DNA from 2 places in the Asticcacaulis sp. P2_C5 genome. Region 1 is predicted to be linked to the other one. Evidence: predicted binding sites of a transcription regulator. Region 1 holds the regulator's gene; the other holds the start of a gene.
The links. The regulator HrcA, encoded in region 1, represses chaperone genes, less so after heat shock. The targets are predictions, from matches to a motif close to GTTAGCANTCNNNNNNNNNGANTGCTAAC.

Region 1 (9,716 bases):
CGGTATGGATGGCGGCGGCCACCATGCCCGAGATCAAGGCCGGCGTGGCCTGGTACGGCCGCCTGGAACGCCCGGCAACGGATCAGTTCATGGGTAGCGAAGACCGGCCGTGGCCGATCGAAATCGCCGAACACCTGACCAAGCCGGTCCTGGGCCTCTATGCCGAAAACGACGGCAATATCCCGCTGGCCACGGTCCAGCACATGAACGACGTGCTCAGCGCCTCGCACAAGTCGCGCTCGCAGTTGGTCGTCATGCCGGGCACCCAGCACGGCTTCCACGCCGACTACCGCTCCAGCTACAATGCACAACAGGCGGAGCTGGGCTGGAAAAACTGCCTCGACTGGTTCCAGAAGTTTATCTGACCGCGGCTGTAAAATCCTACAGGATTTGTAACGAAGCAGCCCCTTGCTGCGCGCCGATCCGCGCCTTAGGCTGAACCGGCAAGTTTTGGGGCCGGGCCTGTGCGCAACATTTTCACCTGGGCTATGCCCACCATCCTTCTGCTGGCGGCCGGTCAGGTTGCCGGTGAGCCCATTCCCACGCCGGAACCCTATCGCGCCGAGCTGATCGCACCCAACAGCCGCGCCTATACCGAGGCGCAGATCAAGGCCTATAACGATAAGACCGTCAAGGATCCCGAACTGGCTCTGCTCGCCGTCGAAATGCTGATGCCGGATAGGATCGATATTGCCGATGCCCTGGCCGGGTACGGCGACCAACGGACCAGCGAACGCCGCCTGATCGAACTTCTGGCCATCGCGCCCGATAACGACAGCGCCAATTACGTGATGGCGACCAGCCTCGACCAGCAAGGCTACCACAGGCTGGCCGTGCCCTATTATCGCAGGGCGTCGGCCACCTCTCCCGACTCCTATTCGCGCCATGCAAAGGCCGGCCTCAACGCCTATTTTGCTGGCGACTGGCAGGCCTGCATCGATGGCTACAACAAATCCCAGGCCACCGGTCACCCCTACGCCATGGTCGGCGAGGATTTTCTCAAACGCGCCGAGTGCAAGGCTTTTGCCGGCCAGAACGCAGGGGGCGACTTCCATACCGCCATCGATCGTGACGGCTATATTCGCTACACCTTCGCCAACAGGATGTTCGAGGACGGTGTCTTCAAGGGTTGCAAGGGCTCGGCCGAGGGCAAGACCAAATCGGCTGCCGACCAGTTCGCCAGGGGCAAGGCCTATGAAGCCTATCGTGACGTTCATATCGCCCTGCAATGCGACCCTGATTACATCCCGGCCCATGAATTGCGCATTCGTATCGAGGATGCTGACAACAACCTGAGTGCCCACGCCGCCGCCCACAAGCATGTCCTGGCCAATCTGCGCGACGGCGGCCAGACCGACGCGCAAAAGCTCTCAAGCCTGCAACCGGCGAGCGTCGCGCAAATGATGACCGAAGCCTCCCAAACCGATATGACGCAATCGACACGCAATATTGTGCGAGTCGTCAACCTGGCCACCCGGACCTTAAGGCTCGAACCGAACAATTGGCAGGCCCGGCTTTATCGGGCGCGCGCCCTGACCAATCTCAACGCCGCACAGCTTCTGCCCATGGCCTGGGACGATGCCGCCTTTGTCGATTCCGTAGCCGAAGGACCTCTGGACATCGACCGCGCCAGCGTCCTGCATGTCCGCGGCATTCTGCTGTTCAGGGTCAAGATGTGGGACGAGGCCCTGGCGCAACTTAACCAGGCCATCGCCCTGACGCCCGCCGACATGCGCGTCTACCTCATGCGCGCCCAGGTCTACGAAGCCCAGACGCGCTATGACCTCGCCGTGAAAGACGCCGAACTTGTGCTGCAATACCAGCCGAAAAATATCGGCGCCCGTTATATCGCCTGCCGCGTCAAGCTGGCGCAGAAGGACTACGCGGGCGCCCGAGTCCACCTTCAAGCCATCTATGCTGCCGAGCCCGGCAACCGCGCTGCGCGTTCCAAGCTGATCGAACTGTCGGACCTGTTGGGCAATCGGACTGAGGCCGATAGCCTGCATCGCAACTTTATTATCGAGGACGAGGCCGGCGCACTGGCCGACCCGTACCTGAAAACCCGCGCCACGGCGGCCTTCGTCGCTGACGCCCAGGCCCAGGGCGCCAAACAGCGCGGGCAGGCCAAGGGCAAGGCTTTCCAGGATCGCTTCACTGCCTACAGGGCCCGCTACTCAGCCGCCTCGAGCCGTAACGACAACCTCGTCGCCCGCTTCGACGCCATGGGCACGACGCCGCAAAAGCGCGAGGACCTGATCGACCTGATCGACGATCTCGACGCCTTGTACAAGGAATTCGACGTCCTTCAGACCGAGGCGGAGTCCATGCTGGCGGCCGATCACAGCATGCTCTCGGCGCAACAGGAGGCGGACCTTATCCAGGGCCTGAAAGCCAATATCCAGGCGCTGGAAGAGGGCATGATCCGCATGCTGCGCATGCGTCGCTCCGCCGGAGGTGACACGCTCAAGCCGTGATGAGCCATTATCATCGGTGGTTGGTGTTACTTCGGCCGTCCACCCTCTTTCCACTGCGGTTTGAAATCGCCCTCGGCCAGCCATCGCACCGGCTCGATCAGCGACTGAATCGCTGACGTCATGAACGGCACGTCGATATGGGCGATATCGTCTGACGGATCGTGATAGGTCGGCGTCACCGCCCAGCCCGAGATAGTGTGGGCGACGATCCCTTTCAGGGCCAGGGAATAGTTGTCCGACCGTTCGAAGAAGTGCTGGTCGGGATACAGGTCGGGCGCCACGGCCGCCCCTCGCGCTCGCAGGGTTTCGCCCAGGTCCGAACGATCGAAGCCGGTCATCATAAGTTGGCCCGCCGCCATCTTCGGATCCTGCGCCCCGATCATCTCGAATTCGAGATTGGCCACGATCTCTTCCAGCGGCACAGGCGGATGCTCACCGAAATAGGTCGAACCCAGCCCGCCCAGCTCCTCCGACCCGTAGGCGACGAACAGCACACTGCGCCGAGGCTTTTCGCGGGCCGCCAGAGCGTGGGCGATTTCCAACACCGCGACCGTGCCCGAGGCATCGTCATTGGCCCCGTGCATGATCGTACCGTCCGGCTTCACCCCCAGATGGTCGAGATGGGACGTGATCAGGATAACCCCGGCCGACGGATCGCTGCCTTCCAGCCAGCCTATGGCATTGGTCGTGACATTGCGCGTAAAGGCGACCTCGCCCGGATCGAAGGTGACGGTCGCGCCGGCGGCCGCCTGTAGTGGCGCCAGCCCGCCTGCGGAAATGACCGCGACATCGGCCCCGGCCATGACCGGTGGCTTTTCCTCGAGATAGTTCTGTACGCGGGTAGCGCCGCCGATCGCTTCCCATAAGGCCTTGGTCGCCTCGCTTTCGACGAAGATCACCAGCCTGGCGCCTTTTTCCTTCGCGGCCCGCGTCCACGCCCGCGTCGAAGCCTTGCCGGGATTGGCGACAACGATAACGTCGCCCTGCGGCATATTGGCCGGGTCGTCGCCGGTGGCAATGGCCAGGAGGCCACTGTGCGCCTTGGCGTTGGCGACAAACATCGTAAAGCCGGTGCCTTCCTGCAATTCGATGGCCCCACTCGACAACCGGGCGTTTCCGCCCAGGCGCGGCTTGATAACGGTGGCTGTTTGCAGGTAGCCGGTCATGCCCGGCGCCGGCTTGACACCATAGGCCTGGAACTGGGCGGCGACATAGGAAGCCGCAATGGCCTCGTCAGGCGTAGCACTGCCGCGTCCGCGCAGGGCATCCGACGCCAGAAAAGCTTCATGCGCCGCCACCCATTCGGGTTTCACCACCCATGGGTCGGAACCGGCAAAGGCAGGCGACGCGACGGCCAGCAACGCCATGCTGGCGGCAAACGATTTGAAAAGCGACATGACCGCCCCGTAAGCTACCGAAGCGCAATCCGTTAAAGTGGATACCACTTTTCGGTTAAATTGCGCGACAAAACAAAAGTTAGAACGAAATGACGATTCTTCCTAAGTTCATTTCGTTCTACGGCGGAGACTGTTACGGATGAGACGGATCAGGTCAACAAAAAGCCCTCCGAACCGGGTCCGGAGGGCCATTACAAATTGGTAAGGAAGATTACTCCGCCTGGGTATCGATATTTTCCCCGGCTGGCTCGCCTTCGCCGTGGTCATAGCCGTTTTTCGCCGGTGCGGCCGGAGCCGCCGCCGTCTTGGCCGACACGGCGACCATGGCCGGGCGCATGACACGGCCGAACAGTTCATAACCGGCCTGCATGACCATCAGCACGCAACCGCCGTCGACATCTGTTGCCGGCTGTTCCATCACCGCCTGGTGCAGATGCGGATCAAACTTGTCGCCCCTGACCGGCGTGATCTTCTTGATGCCATTGCGTTCGAAGGCGCCGGCCAGTTCCTTTTCAGTCATGTCGATGCCGGCGACAAAGTTCTTGAACGCCGGATCGGCAACCTCGCCCGTCGATGACAGGGCACGGTTCAGCGTATCGGCGACACCGAACAGGTCCTTGGCAAAGCGCTGGATAGCAAAGGCGCGGGCGTCGTTCATTTCGCGTTCGGCGCGCCGCTTGGTGTTTTCGGCTTCGGCGGCATAGCGCAGCGCCTGTTCCTTCAACGCGGCATTTTCGTCCGACAGCTTGTCGAACGCGGCCTTCAGGCTGTCATTAACATCACCCTCGACAGCACCTTCGGGGATTTCGCTTTCGTCACTCATCATTTCGTCTCGTCAATTAGGTGGGCGCGTCTCTAGTCGAGCATGCGGCCCAGAAGTTTGGCGGTGTAGTCCACAAGTGGGATGATCCGGGCGTAATTCAACCGGGCCGGGCCGATCACGCCGATCGCACCCATGACCTTGGGTCCGCCCGTCCGGGGACTCACCATGTACGGCGCTGCAATAACAGCCGAGCCCGACAAAGAAAACAGTTTCGACTCCGATCCGATGAAAATTCGCACGCCTTGGGCGCCGCTGACGTCGTCGAGCAGGTCGATCAGCTCTTCCTTCTGTTCCAGATCCTCGAACAGCGACCGCACACGCTCAAGATCGTCGAGCTCCGACGCCTGCAAGAGATTGGCCTGGCCGCGTACGATCAGGGCGCGTTTCTCGTCGCGTCCGCCCGACCAGGCCGCTAGGCCGGCCTCGATCAGAGCGGCCGCTGCCTCGTCCAGCTTCTGCCGTTCCTGATCCAGTTCGGTCTTCAGCTCGACCCTGGCCTCGCCCAGGGTCCGCCCCTTCAGCCGGGCATTGAGATAGTTCGACGCCTCGCTCAGCACCGACGGCGTCATGCCGGCCTGCAGCGGCATCAGGCGGTTTTCGACCCGCCCATCGTCGAACACCAGGACGGCCAGGGTCTGTTCCGTCGACAGGGCGACGAATTCGACATGCTTGACCCCGGCCTCCAGCGACGGCGTGGTTACCAGCCCCGCCCCGCCGGCCAGGCCCGACAGCAGGTTGCCGGCTTCGCGCAGGGCGTGGTCGAAACTTTTGCCCCTGCCGGTGAGCCTGGCTTCGATATCGCGCTTGTCCTGCTCGCTGACGTCGCCGATTTCCAGCAAACCGTCGACAAACAGGCGCAGGCCGCGATGCGTCGGCATCCGTCCGCTCGACGTATGCGGCGCCGACAGCAGGCCCAGATGCGCCAGGTCCTGCATTGTATTGCGGATCGACGCCGGCGAAAGGTGCACGCCATTCTTCGACACGGTCCGCGAGCCCACGGGCTCGCCGGTTTCCAGATAGGTCTCTACGACATGGCGGAAAATATCGCGGGCACGGCTATCCAGCTCGCTCAGGGAAGCGCCGGAACTCATCAGGCCGTTAAGGGAATGGGGCGGATAATCAGGCATCGCGTCACCAGTCTAGCAAAGCTTGCCGGACAACGCCAAGCCTGTCTTCAAATCGCCACAAATTGGCGGTGTCCTCGTGCCATTCTGAGAGGATTATCATGCTCGACCTGGCCGCCGTTTCCCTGCTCGCCATCGCCCTGAATCGCGACACGCCCGCAACGCAAACCTATGGACCGCAACCGGCGCCCGTGCATCGTGCGGCATCGGACGAGCCGATCGGCGTTGGCGGCAAGCCTGGTGTCATTCGGCCGGCCTATGGCGTGACCGACTGGAAAAAGCACGACGATGACCATCGCGGATTCGCCTGCGCCGACGACGACTGCAAGGTGACGACCCCGGTTTACAACACCGAGAGTCCACTCGAACAGGAACAGGGGCGCCTCGGTGCCGGGTGAGTCATTTAAAAAACTCACCATCCTTGCCGTCGGCCTGATGAGCCTGATGGTTACGGCCTGCGCTGAACTGGGCCCGGAAGCCTACGACCCGGCTACCGCGCCAACTCCGGTTTTCGCCGAGGCTTCGTCGTCGCGCGGCATGTTCGATGCGCCTGACGCCATGCCGGCAAATAAGGTATTCAAGGACGGCGAAACTACCGGCTCATATGCTGGTCAGGACTATGTCTGCGGAAATCCCGACTGTACGGTCGCCATCAAGGGCTACAGCACGCCACCGCCCCACGCCGAAGACACACCGGGTGCGGGTAGGCATTAGGTGGGAAACGCACTATGGTTGTTGCTGGCCCTGCCGGCCTGGTATTTCGGCGCGGCCTCCCAGCTTGCCGGCGCGGGCATGCTGTCACTGATTCCGGCAACCGGCACGCTTTGCCTGATCATCGGCCTTGTCCTCATGATCAAACAAAAAGCCTGGGGAAGTGCCTGGTTCTTGATCCCGGTCTTCGTGAGTGAGATTTTCGTTGGTGCCGCAGGTCTGTTTCGCGGCAAATTGAACGACCCCAGCCCCGTATTGCTGTCATTTCTTGTGCTGCAATGTGTGATGCTGGGCTATCTTGTCTTTCGCCTCAAGGGCGGGCGCCTGACCGCGATTGTCCTGTCAGCTTTTTGCCTGAGCTTCGCGCTCGAAGCATGCTTTATTGCCTCAATGAGCTTTTCGGACTCGTGGTTATAGAAAAACGGTTGCCAAAGCCCTGCTTTGCTATACGGCAAATTCGAATTCTTCACGAGGTCCTCATGTCCCACTTCGACGCCCTTGCCGCGCTCAAGACCTTCCGTCCCTCCAACCGCCAGGCCGATCAGTTGCGTGCCGTGACGCTGGAAACCGGCGTGACTCGCTATGCCGAGGGCTCGTGCCTGGTCACCTTCGGCCATACGCGAGTCCTGGTGACGGCGTCCCTGGAACAGGGCGTGCCATCCTTTCTCAAGGGCAAGGGCCAGGGCTGGGTGACGGCGGAATATGGCATGTTGCCGCGTTCGACCCACACCCGCTCGCGCCGCGAAGCCGCTGCCGGCAAGCAGTCGGGCCGCACCCAGGAAATCCAGCGGCTGATCGGCCGCTCCATGCGCGCCATTATCGACCTGAAGACCCTGGGCGAACGCCAGATCACGCTCGACTGCGACGTGCTGCAGGCGGACGGTGGGACGCGTACGGCGTCGATCACCGGCGCCTGGGTGGCGCTCAGCCAGGCCTGTAACAAGCTGGTCGCCGACAAGCTGATCGAAAAATCACCGATCCTCGACCAGGTCGCCGCCATATCCTGCGGCATCTTCGAAGGCACGCCGGTTCTCGACCTCGACTATGATGAAGATTCCAACGCCGAGACCGACGCCAATTTCGTCATTACCGGTACGGGCACGGCGGTCGAGATCCAGGCCACGGGCGAGAAGCGCGGCTTTTCACGGACGGAATTCGACACCCTGTATGACTTGGCGCTGAAGGGCACGACCGAATTGTTCGCCCTGCAAAACCAGGCGCTTGGCCGCTAAACGCTCTCCGAGGTAAGCTTTTTTGCCCGAAGGGCCTTATTTCGATTTACGTGCCAGAGCGATGCACGTCGCCAGTCCGCTGACACGAATATTTTCAAGGTATCGCCGCCTGTGTCGCGAAACGATATTCGACGAGCATTAACTATTGCCCTTCGGGCGAGGTCAACTGCTATCAGCTTCGCCCAGGTCGTATTCGATCAAATCACCTGGCGTACATTGCAAGACCCTGCACAGCGCCTCCAGCGTCTTCAGCCGCAGCGCCATGGCCTTTTGGTCGCGCAGGATCTCGAGATCACGCACCGATATTCCCGTCCGATCGGACAGTTCGACGATCGACAGCCGCCGCCGCGCCAGCTGTTCCGCGAGTGTCAGGCGAATCATATGGTCAGGTCCGCTTCATGGCGCAGGCGCGCGCCTTCCTTGAACACCTCGGCCATCACAAACACCACCAATACCGCGAACCAGGTCGTCGCCGCGCGCAGCCCGTCGATTTCGAAATGGATATGCATCAGGCTCTCCGCCGCCGTGCGCAGGACATAGCCGAAAACCTCCACCCCAGCCAGGCCCGACCCGATCCAGCGCAGCCGGCTGATATTATCGGGATGGAAGACATTGGCCTCGACCAGAGTACGAAACACCTGGCGGGTCCAGCGCGCGATCAGCAGGTAACCGACAAGTTCAACGGCCAGGGCGGCGAACATCAGGGCCTGAGATCCGGCTCGCATTTCCGTGGTGATGTTCATCAGCTGCACCACCTGCCGGGAAATATTGGGGACGGTCAAAACACATGCCGCTGCCAGGACCAGGACGATAATAAAGATATGCAGGCCGTAATAGATGACGTCGAGCGCCGCCTTCAGCGAACTGGAAATCGAACTCGGCCCTAGAAAGCGCATAACCTGATCCTCACGTCTGATGCTGTTATTCGCACTTTCGCATGAAAACTCAACGCCCCTCTTTTCATTTGCGCCGTTCCGTCTAAAACCCCGCCATGAGCCTCTCCCTGATCCCCGGTCAAAAGCTGATCGCCGCCACCCACAATCCCGGCAAGGCGCGCGAGATTTCCGACCTGCTCGACGGCCGTTTCGATGTCGTGACCGCCGCCAGCCTCGACCTGCCGGAACCGCCGGAAACCGAGGTCAGCTTTATCGGCAACGCCATCCTCAAGGCCCGCCACGCCGCCATGACGGCCGGTATGACAGCCCTGGCCGACGATTCGGGCCTCAGCATCGCGGCGCTCGATGGCGATCCGGGCATCTTCAGCGCCCGCTGGGCCGGACCGGACAAGGATTTCTACCGGGCCATGGAGATCATCGAGCACAAGCTGCGTAAAGCGCGCGAAATCCTGGGTAACGCCTTCACACTGGATGCCCACTTCACCTGCGCCCTGGCTGTCGCCTGGCCGGGCGGCCACGCCACAGTCTTCGAAGGAGTCGTCCACGGCCAGATCGTGTTCCCCCGCCGCGGCGACCGTGGTTTCGGCTATGACCCGATCTTTCAGCCCGATGGCTACAACATCACCTTCGCCGAGATGGACCCGACCGCCAAACACGCCATCAGCCACCGCCACCTGGCCTTCGAACAGCTCCGGGCCGCCCTGTTTTGACCCCGGACCTGGTCAGCCTCTATGTCCACTGGCCCTATTGCGCGCGCATCTGCCCCTATTGCGATTTCAACGTCACCCGGGATCGCGGCCAGGCGAGCCAGCGCGTCCTGTTTGACGCCATTCTGACCGACCTGAAAAGTCATACGGAGATTACCGGTCCACGCCGCCTGGCCAGCATCTTTTTCGGTGGCGGCACGCCGTCATTGCTGCCGCCGGATTGGGTCGCCGAACTGATTGCCACCGCCAAAACCCTGTTTCCCTGCGACGATGTCGAAATTACGCTCGAAGCCAATCCGACCGACGCAGAAATCGCGCGCTATCGGGGTTTTCGCGATGCCGGCATCAACCG
Region 2 (9,716 bases), on a different contig from region 1:
CCGGCGAATTCCGCCGGCTGGAGCGCCGTTTTCATGCGCCGAAGCTGTGTACCTGCGCCAGCATGCGCAAATACTACCCGGGACATGGGTCTTATGGGCTGGGGCCGTTGTCGCGTGAATACGGCATCCGGCTGGAGAACCATCACCGCGCGCTCGACGACGCCCGGGCGGCGGCCGAATTGCTGCATCTGGTCAATGAGCGACGATTGGCGGCTTAAACGGCGAACAGGTTTTGCGGTTGTGGGCGGCGCGATCTGCGGTGTAGTATTTTGAAACTACAGTAATTTTCAACGCGGAAAGCGCGGAAAAGACGGAAAGACGCGGAAAAAGAAATATGCGGACAGATTCTTGCCCGAAGGGCCTTCATGCCACGCTCGTGGCAGCGTTCTTGTATAGAAGGCGCTACGCGCGGTAGACGCACCATCCTAAATTTCCGCGTCTTCCGTCTTTTCCGCGCTTTCCGCGATAAAAATGACCGTAAAATCAGGATTTTCACGAAAGTGTAGCCGAACGCCGATCTAACCTTACAGCAGGCTATTACCTGAATCTCAACGCTATCAGGACTTGACCGTCTTAGCCCGGCCCGGCTTGTAAAGCGTGGCGCCCAACAAGGTGACCGCCGCAAGTGCTGCAGCGAATTCGAAGACACCGGGGCTGTGGTTGAAAGCGTAGATCAAAGCGACATTGCACAGGACGATCCAGCCGGCCGCTTCATTAATCAATCCGCGACGGCGATGATTGGCCAGGGTGAGGCCAAATCCCATGGCGACGACGACCAGTTGCACTGCCGGCAAGGCCGGAACCCGCGAGCTCAATCCCTGCCAGACCTGCGTCCCCAGGACAGCCAACAGGCCTCCCAGGCTCAAGAGCTGTACCCAACGCAGCCGTGAGGTCATGAACGCGTCCTCCAGATTTATGACAGTCATGCTTTATGACCAATTTACGGCGAAATGCCGCGCTTGAAAAGCCCTCTTGGAAATACGACTTGACTTTAAGTCTTATTTAAATTTATATAGCTCTAGCCTTAAAAAACTTAGCTCTTACCGAGAGTCCACCCGATGTCCAAATTTTCACCGCCCCTGCATGCCGGCAGCATAATTCTCAAAATCGTGGTGCTTAGCCTGACGCTGGCCCTCATTTCAACCGCTTCGCAGACCATCAAGGGCCTGCCCTTCGAAGTCGGTAATCTCATGCACAATCTCCTGGTCATTCCATCCTACTGGATCACCATCCTGGCACCGGGCTTCTATCTGTGCGCCCTTTGGGCCCTGTCAGATGTCTTCGGCCGGTTGAATCGCGGTGACGCTTTTGGCCCCAACATGATCCGTGGCCTGAAAGGCGTTGGCAGCAACCTGATGTATGGCGCTTTCACCGCCATCATACTGGCGCCAACCCTGTCGGTTCTGTTCGCCAACGAATTTCGCAGCCTGGCGGGGATCAAGCACGATAACGATATCGAAAACCTGACGATCGGCCTGATCGGCCTGGCGCTATATGCCCTGGCCAAACGCGGCCAGGCACTGAAATCCGAACTGGAACAGTTTGTCTGAAGATGGAAGCCATGTCGCAACGCTCAACTCGCACCTTTTCCCCCCTGGCCCTGCTGACCGGTCTGATCGCCGGCCTGCTGGTGATCAACCTGATCCGCGACAGTATGTCCGGCCTGCTGAATGTCGATCCCGGCCTTCCTGCTTCCGCCAAGCTCGGCGCCGCTTTCGCCGTCACCTTGACGCTGAAATTCTGGATTCCTCTGCTCGTACCCACCTGCCTGATTTCGGCCCTGCTGGCGGCCGGCAACGTGTTCAATCGCCTGCACAATGGCGGACGATTCGACGATACGGTTGTCGGCGGGCTGAAGCAGATCGGCGGCGCCTTCATCGCAGCGGGCTTCGCAGGGTGTGTCATCGTCCCGGTGCTCCGGGAGGTGGATGCCGGTCAAATCGGCGGATTCGCCTGGCATCTTGATAATCAGGATGCCGCCCTCGGCCTCGTCGGCATAGCGCTCACCCTGATCGCAGACTGGACACGCAAGCTTAGACTTGAACTGGAACAGTTCGTCTGATGCCCATTCGCGTTACCCTCGATATTATGCTGGCCCGGCGCAAGATGCGCGCCCGGGATCTGGCCGCCCAGATCGGTCTCAGCGAGACCCAGATGTCCCTGCTGCGCACGGGCAAGGTCAAGGGCATGCGCTTCGATACCCTGAGCAAGCTGTGCCTGATCCTGGAATGCCAACCGGCCGATATCATGGAATATGACCGTGACGAGACCGACCTGACGCGGAATGAAGATTAAATTTCTCCGCGCCCGGCCCCTTGACTCCTCCCAGGCCCACGCCTATTTGCAGGCGGTCGTTAGCACTCGCGGTCAGTGAGTGCTAACAGCGTTTTCAAACCTGAAATGGAGGATATACCATGAGCTTTCGCCCATTAGGCGACCGTGTTCTGGTCAAGCGCGTCGAAGAAGAAGCCAAGACCAAGGGCGGCATCATCATTCCGGATACCGCCAAGGAAAAGCCCCAGGAAGGCGAAGTCATCTCCGTCGGCCCCGGCGCCCGCAATGAAAAGGGCCAACAGGTCGCGCTGGACGTCAAGGCCGGCGACCGCATCCTGTTCGGCAAGTGGGGCGGCACCGAAGTCAAGATCGACGGCGAAGACCTGCTGATCCTGAAAGAATCCGACGTCCTGGGCGTCCTGACCAAGTAATCCGAGCTGATCGGCGCCGCTGGTGCGCCGGTCCGAGCCTTACCTGTCAGATACCCGCTATCCCATTCACGCAACCATCAAGGAATTTACATAATGGCTGCCAAACAAGTTCTCTTCGGCTCCGAAGCGCGCGACAAAATGCTGCGCGGCGTCAACATCCTCGCCAATGCGGTGAAGGTCACCCTGGGCCCTAAGGGCCGCCACGTCGTGCTCGACAAGTCCTTCGGCGCCCCGCGCTCGACAAAGGACGGCGTCTCGGTCGCCAAGGAAATCGAACTGGAAGACAAGTTCGAAAACATGGGCGCGCAGATGATCCGCGAAGTCGCGTCCAAGACCAACGACAAGGCCGGTGACGGTACCACGACCGCGACCGTCCTGGCGCAAGCCATCGTCCAGGAAGGCATGAAGGCGGTTGCCGCCGGCATGAACCCGATGGACCTGAAGCGCGGCATCGACAAGGCGGTTACCGTCGTCGTCGAGCACATCAAGGCTTCGTCGAAGAAGGTCACGACCAATGCGGAAATCGCCCAGGTCGGCACCATCTCGGCCAATGGCGACACCGAAGTCGGTGAAATGATCGCCCGCGCCATGGAAAAGGTCGGCAACGAAGGTGTCATCACCGTCGAAGAAGCCAAGACCGCCGAAACCGAGCTCGATGTCGTCGAAGGCATGCAGTTCGACCGCGGCTACCTGTCGCCCTACTTCATCACCAACCCCGACAAGATGGAAGTGGTCCTCGAAGACCCGTTCATCCTGGTCTTCGACAAGAAGATCTCGTCGCTGCAGCCCATGCTGCCGATCCTTGAAGCCGTTGTTCAGTCGGGCCGCCCGCTGCTCATCATCGCCGAGGACGTTGAAGGCGAAGCCCTGGCGACCCTCGTCGTCAACCGCCTGCGTGGCGGCCTGCGCGTCGCCGCCGTCAAGGCGCCTGGCTTCGGCGATCGCCGCAAGGCCATGCTGGAAGACATCTCCGTCCTGACGGCCGGCCAGGTCATCAGCGAAGACCTGGGTATCAAGCTCGAAACGGTTACGCTCGACATGCTGGGCCGCGCCAAGAAGGTCACGATCACCAAGGAAAACACCACCATCGTCGATGGCGCCGGTGACAAGTCCGAGATCGAGTCGCGTATCGGCCAGATCAAGAAGCAGATTGAAGAAACCACGTCGGACTACGACAAGGAAAAGCTGCAGGAACGTCTGGCCAAGCTGGCTGGCGGCGTCGCGGTCATCCGCGTCGGCGGTTCGACCGAAGTCGAAGTCAAGGAAAAGAAGGATCGCGTCGACGACGCCCTGAACGCCACCCGCGCCGCTGTCGAAGAAGGCATCGTTCCGGGCGGTGGTACGGCTCTGCTGAAGGCCACGACGGCCCTGGCCACGCTGAAGGGCACCAATGCCGATCAGACCGCCGGGATCAACATCGTTCGCCGCGCCATCCAGGCACCGCTGCGCCAGATCGCCGAAAACTCCGGCGTCGAAGGCTCGGTCGTCGTCAATTCCGTACTGCGTAACGCCAGCCCGACCTACGGCTTCAACGCCCAGACCGAAAAGTATGTCGACCTGGTTGCCGATGGCGTCATCGACCCGGCCAAGGTTGTGCGTACGGCCCTGCAGGACGCGGCTTCGGTCGCGGGTATCCTGATCACGACCGAAGCGGCCGTGGCGGAAGCACCGAAGAAGGACGCACCTCAAGCAATGGGCGGCGGCGGCGGTGGTATGGGCGGCATGGGCGGTATGGACTTCTAGGAATCACCTAAAAGTCCTTCGCTTCGCTCAGTGTACTTTTAGGTGGGTCGCACGGAAAATTTTTTCTCGAGGCGGCTCTTCGAAAAAATATACATTTTGCTCAAGAGCTATGGAAAGAGCGGGTCGCAAGGCCCGCTCTTTTCTTTTGCATTTTCGGCGTTAAAGTCGTTTCGACCTTTCGCTGGAGTTCTGCCGTATGAGACGCCATTTCCTCAAAGCTTCACTGGCCCTGGCCGCGGCCACCCTTGTGGGCTGCGAGAAGAAACCCGAGGAACCGGCTGCGCCTCCGCCCGCTCCACCGCCACCGCCGCCGCCGCCGGCATCGTCCGCCGCGACTTCCGAAGATATCGACTGGGATGTGGTCGATACACCGGAAAACGTACCGGCCAAGGTCAAGATCAGCCTGGTCACCGACAAGGGCGAAATCGTCCTGTCGCTTAACGGAAAGGCGGCGCCGATCACCGTCAACAACTTCCTGAAATATGTCGATTCCGGGAAACTGGCCGGATCCGAGTTCTGGCGCGCCACCCATTCCGGCCCCAACGGCTTTATCCAGGCCACCATGCGCGGTCCGACCTACCCGCCGATCAAACACGAACCGACCAGCCAGACCGGGCTTTCTCATACTGACGGCGCCATCTCCATGTCGCGCTTTAAGCCCGGCACCGCCACAGCCGATTTCGTATTGTGCGTCGGCGACAATACGTCGATGGACGCTGGGCGCGAAGGCTCGGAAGACAAGCTGGGTTATGCCGCGTTCGGCCATGTCATAAAGGGTATGGGCGTGGTGCGCAGCATCATGGACGGCCGGATCGACAAACATACCCGCGAAGGCGGTTGGGCCGGACAGATGCTGGCCAGGCCGGTGAAGATTATCTCGGCCAAACGCCTCGACTCGTAGACGTCAGTTGCCGGCCAGGCTGGGCGCGCGGCGGTCGTTGTCATGATGACGACCGTGCACCTTATGACGGGTGTCGGCTCCGACCTGCGCCCGGGCCTGAACCTGCGGCTTGGGCTTGGCATGGGCCTGTGGCTTAACCTGCGGCCTGGCATGAGCTTTGGCTGCGGCGCGATGATCCGCACGTGACTGTAACTGCGCCGCCTGGGCTTTTTGCGCGTGTGCGATGGCCGTACGACGTTTCTGGTCGGCATGCGCCGCTGCCTGCGCCTTGTTCTGCTGCGACTGGCGTATCTGGGCATCATGACGGGCGTCGGCCCTGGACTGCAGACGCGCTTGGGCTGTTGCCTGAGCCTGAGCCCGGGCTTGGGCACGGACCTGATTGTCATGGACGCGATTATCGTGGGCCTTACGCATTTGGTTCTGGCGAACCTGGTCCTGACGCAACTGTTCTTGTCGGGCCTGCTGTTGGCGTGCCTGTTGCTGGCTGGCTTGCTGATCCCGGATTTGTTGTTGACGCGCCCGCATCCTGTCCTGATCGGCCTGGGCTTGTTGACGGGCCTCCTGCTTCTGTTTCCAGAACGGCCAGTTGCGCTGGGCTGTCTGACGCGCCACGACCTGCGGCGGCGGGCCGGCATAGCCGTGGTCGTGCCACGTCTGGTAGGCCAGCGCATCCTGACGGCGGCGCTGCTTTTCCGGCGCCAGGCGACGCGCCTGGTCGGTCCCGTAATGGGCATGATAGGCACGCCAGGCGCCGGTCTGTTCCTGATCGCGCGCCCACTGCGCGTTGTCGCGTTCGATGCGGGCCTGACGCTGCGCCCAGTTGGCGGCGATCACCTGTTCCCGATGGTCTCGTGCGGCGGCAGCCCGCAAAGCCCGTGCCCGGGCCAGGTAACGCCCGGCCCAGTCGGCGCGGCGCTCGGCATCAACCCGGTCGAGGACATAGCCGCGGCGGTCATAGACATTGACCAGGCGCCCTTCGTAATAGGCGTAGCTGTAGGATGCGTCACGCACCAGATACGGCTCGTCGCTGCCGGCCCGATAATAGTAATAGCGCTCGCCGTCCGGCGCCGGCTCGACGACTCGCCAGGCGTCCGCCGCCTGCCAGACCCAGGGTCGTGTATCGCCATAATCGAAACTGTAATCGGGCGGCGCATCGCCGAAGGCGTCGTTCACCTCATAGGCGTCGTCGATATACTGGTAGGCCTGTTGCGGCTGCGCCACCGGCACATACCGCACGGTCGGCGCTGCTGGCAGGGCCTCGACCGACGGAGCATAGGCGATGGGCTGGGCGTCCCCGATGGCCAGAGGCAGGGCCTGGTCATTCACCGCCTGGCTCGACGTGTCCGGACGGCAACCGCCTACAGCCAGCATGGCAGCCAGCGCTATAACGGCAGACGAACGATAGAGGGTCGTGATGGACATGGGGTGCTTCCTGATAAACGTCTGCTCTCCGCAAACGCCAATGCGAGCCCCGTAAACAGGTCCATTTGACGTCTTTTGCCGTAAAGGAACAATGTGCGGCCGACGTGGCTGGCAACAAGACTGCGTCAGACTGCACGGCTCTGGAAGCGCTCGATCAGGAACTCGATGGGGTCCATTTGTTATTCCCGCCTGTTTGCGCAAATATACCCGGTGTTGCGGATTTTGTAACCCAGTGTTGCGGGAAGCCTAATCAAAAATTAAGCTATTTTTTAAACCATTGGGGGAGTATTCGGGCTTAAAGGAATCAACTTCGGGGAGTAAAAGCGTGAGAAATCTAACCGTTCGGGTGCGCGTGATAGCGGCTTTCGCTATCGTCGTCACCTGTACCGTGGCCATGGGTCTGTTCGCCGTCCAGCGACTGGTGACGGTCAATGCCGCGGCCCGCGATGTCGCCACCAACTGGCTGCCAACGGCCAATGTGCTGGGCGACCTGTCGCAGGATTTCGAACAGCTGCGCGCCCGCCAGGGCCAGATTCTGCTGGCGCCGGAATCGCTGCGCGAAGGCCTGCGGGGCAAGATCGCCGACTCGAACAAGAAGGTCCGCACAGACCTCGAAACCTATAAGCCCATGGTCGTCAAGGGTGACGAAGAGACCTTTGCCGGCGCGATCGAGGACCATGTCGGCGACTATCTCCAGGGTGGCAACGAGGTGCTTGACCAACTCGATGCCGGCAATATCCCGGGTGCGGTCGAGATCTATTTCGGCAGCATGCAGGAGAGTGCCGATTCGGCGCGCAAGGCGATCCGTGCCGACCGCACCTTCCAACTGGAGCAGGGCGGCATTGTCGCCGCCAAGGGTACGGCACTGGGCCGGTCGGCCATGAATCTGATCGTCATCGCGCTGGTCCTGACGACCCTGGCCTGCATTGCCATGGGCTGGCTGATGATCGGCACCATCTCGCGGCCGATCCGCCGCATGTCGGACGCCATGAAGTTGTTGGCCAGGGGCGATACCGATGTGGTCATTCCCAATGCCGGCGAACGCAACGAGATCGGCGACATGGCCGGCGCGGTCGACGTCTTCCGTCAGGGTATGATCCGCAATCGTGCGCTCGAGACTGAGGCTGCCGAGGCACGTGAAATGGCCGAGACCGAGCGCCGTCAGGCCTTGCGCAGCATGGCCGACGACTTTGAGAACGCTGTCGGCGGCGTGGTCGAAATGGTCTCGTCCGCCGCGACCGAAATGCAGGCGACAGCGGCACAACTGAGCGCGTCGGCGCACGAATCGGCCGCCCAGGCGACCACGGTGTCCGCCGCCGCGGAAGAGGCCGGAACCAACGTCACCTCGGTTGCCGGGGCCGCCGAGGAACTGGGCGCTTCTGTCTCGGAGATCGGTCGCCAGGTCGAGCATTCGCTGACCAAGGCGCGCGAAGCCGTCAATGACGCAGACGCCACCGCCGCCATTGTCTATCAGCTGAGCGAAGCAGCCGGCCGGATCAGCAGCATTGTCGAGATCATTTCGGGTATTGCCGCCCAGACCAACCTGCTGGCGCTCAACGCCACCATCGAGTCGGCCCGGGCGGGAGAAGCCGGTCGCGGCTTCGCGGTCGTAGCCTCAGAGGTCAAGGCACTCGCCCAGCAGACGGCGCGCGCGACATCGGAAATCGGCGAACAGGTGACCAGCATCCAGTCGACCACGCAACGCGCCGTGGCTGCCATCGAGACCATTACCGGCACGATCCGCGACATCAACGATTCGTCGAGCACCATTGCCGCCGCCGTCGAGCAGCAGGGCGGCGCCACGCGCGAAATCGTCCACGCCGTCAACCAGGCTTCGGTCGGCACGGCCGAAGTGACGTCGAATATCACCGGTGTCGCACGCATGGCCGAGGAAACCGGCGCCGGCGCCGGCCAGGTACTGAGTGCCTCGTCGGAACTGGCGGTCCAGGCTGAAAATCTGCGCAGCCAGGTCAACGGCTTCCTGGCACGGGTCAGGGCAGGCTGATCATGCTGCGTCCGCGTCTCACCTTCAAGGCGGATACTGCGACCCGGATTCTTTTCGTCCGCTGGATCGGGGATATGCCCGGACGCGACATTGTCGACGGTATGATTACGCAGATGAAGATTATGGATGAGCCGTGGACCTACGACATGATCATCGATCTGCTGCGCTTCGAAGGCCATCTGCATGTGGCCGAGAGCGACGCTTTGGGGCAGGTTTGGCGCGATCTGGCGCAGGGGCGCGACGCCGGTCGGCGCTCGGCCATTGTCACCGGCGATCCCTTGCTAGCCGCACGCCTCAACATGACGCGCGAGACATTTCCAGGGCGGACCCTGGCCATGTTCGGCCAGGTCCAGGAAGCCCTCGACTGGCTGGCCTCGGCGCGGCCTTGATGGCTACGCTGTTCATGCTTCTCAACGCGTTGGCGGGAAACCAATAAAGCCAGTCCTCCCCCGCAAGCGGTGGAGGACTGGCCGCTAATCACCACAACGCTGCACGCACATGACGTTTATCAAATAAATGATAATAAAATCAATTATTTAAATAGCCATTCAGTTCCGCCAGCCGCGTGAGATTTACTGCAATTTCGCCCGTCACCCTTGACCGCGCAGCGTGGTTCCATCATACAGGCGCCATGATTTTCAAAGCCGCACAGTTCCGTGTCAATCCGGTCGCCCGCACTATCGGCGGACCGTTGCCGCGCGCCCGCCTGGCTGTGCCCTGAGGATCGAAGACCTTTTTCCTTCACAAAATCCTTTATGCCCGGCCCTTTTGAAACGCTCAAAAGGGCTTTTTCGTATGGTTTTTCCATGTTGCTGACGATTTCCACCACCCGCTCATCCGATCTGGCCCCCGCCACCGACCTCGGTTACCTGCTGCACAAGAACCCGCAGCATCTGCACAGCCAGGACCTCAAGTTCGGCACGGCGCACGTCTTTTATCC

Region 2: a site for HrcA is predicted at 2,354-2,382, ahead of groES (co-chaperone GroES). Genes of this name have one in related genera too.

What each region holds. Positions count from the first base shown of each region.
Region 1 covers NZ_JBFUDU010000002.1:371,401-381,116, reverse strand. The annotation lists gene AC1DXO_RS05320 (dienelactone hydrolase family protein) at 1-365, shown strand, start outside; gene AC1DXO_RS05315 (tetratricopeptide repeat protein) at 465-2,474, shown strand; gene AC1DXO_RS05310 (M28 family metallopeptidase) at 2,501-3,871, opposite strand; gene grpE (nucleotide exchange factor GrpE) at 4,083-4,694, opposite strand; gene hrcA (heat-inducible transcriptional repressor HrcA) at 4,727-5,821, opposite strand; gene AC1DXO_RS05295 (hypothetical protein) at 5,920-6,216, shown strand; gene AC1DXO_RS05290 (hypothetical protein) at 6,206-6,532, shown strand; gene AC1DXO_RS05285 (hypothetical protein) at 6,551-6,946, shown strand; gene rph (ribonuclease PH) at 7,009-7,761, shown strand; gene AC1DXO_RS05275 (helix-turn-helix domain-containing protein) at 7,924-8,142, opposite strand; gene AC1DXO_RS05270 (DUF2975 domain-containing protein) at 8,139-8,657, opposite strand; gene rdgB (RdgB/HAM1 family non-canonical purine NTP pyrophosphatase) at 8,753-9,367, shown strand; gene hemW (radical SAM family heme chaperone HemW) at 9,364-9,716, shown strand, end outside.
Region 2 covers NZ_JBFUDU010000001.1:451,832-461,547, reverse strand. The annotation lists gene AC1DXO_RS01880 (exonuclease domain-containing protein) at 1-218, shown strand, start outside; gene AC1DXO_RS01875 (hypothetical protein) at 558-926, opposite strand; gene AC1DXO_RS01870 (DUF2975 domain-containing protein) at 1,059-1,550, shown strand; gene AC1DXO_RS01865 (hypothetical protein) at 1,562-2,062, shown strand; gene AC1DXO_RS01860 (helix-turn-helix domain-containing protein) at 2,062-2,295, shown strand; gene groES (co-chaperone GroES) at 2,415-2,705, shown strand; gene groL (chaperonin GroEL) at 2,799-4,448, shown strand; gene AC1DXO_RS01845 (peptidylprolyl isomerase) at 4,645-5,349, shown strand; gene AC1DXO_RS01840 (hypothetical protein) at 5,353-6,771, opposite strand; gene AC1DXO_RS01835 (methyl-accepting chemotaxis protein) at 7,097-8,776, shown strand; gene AC1DXO_RS01830 (hypothetical protein) at 8,779-9,165, shown strand; gene AC1DXO_RS01825 (hypothetical protein) at 9,309-9,602, opposite strand; gene AC1DXO_RS01820 (3' terminal RNA ribose 2'-O-methyltransferase Hen1) at 9,583-9,716, shown strand, end outside.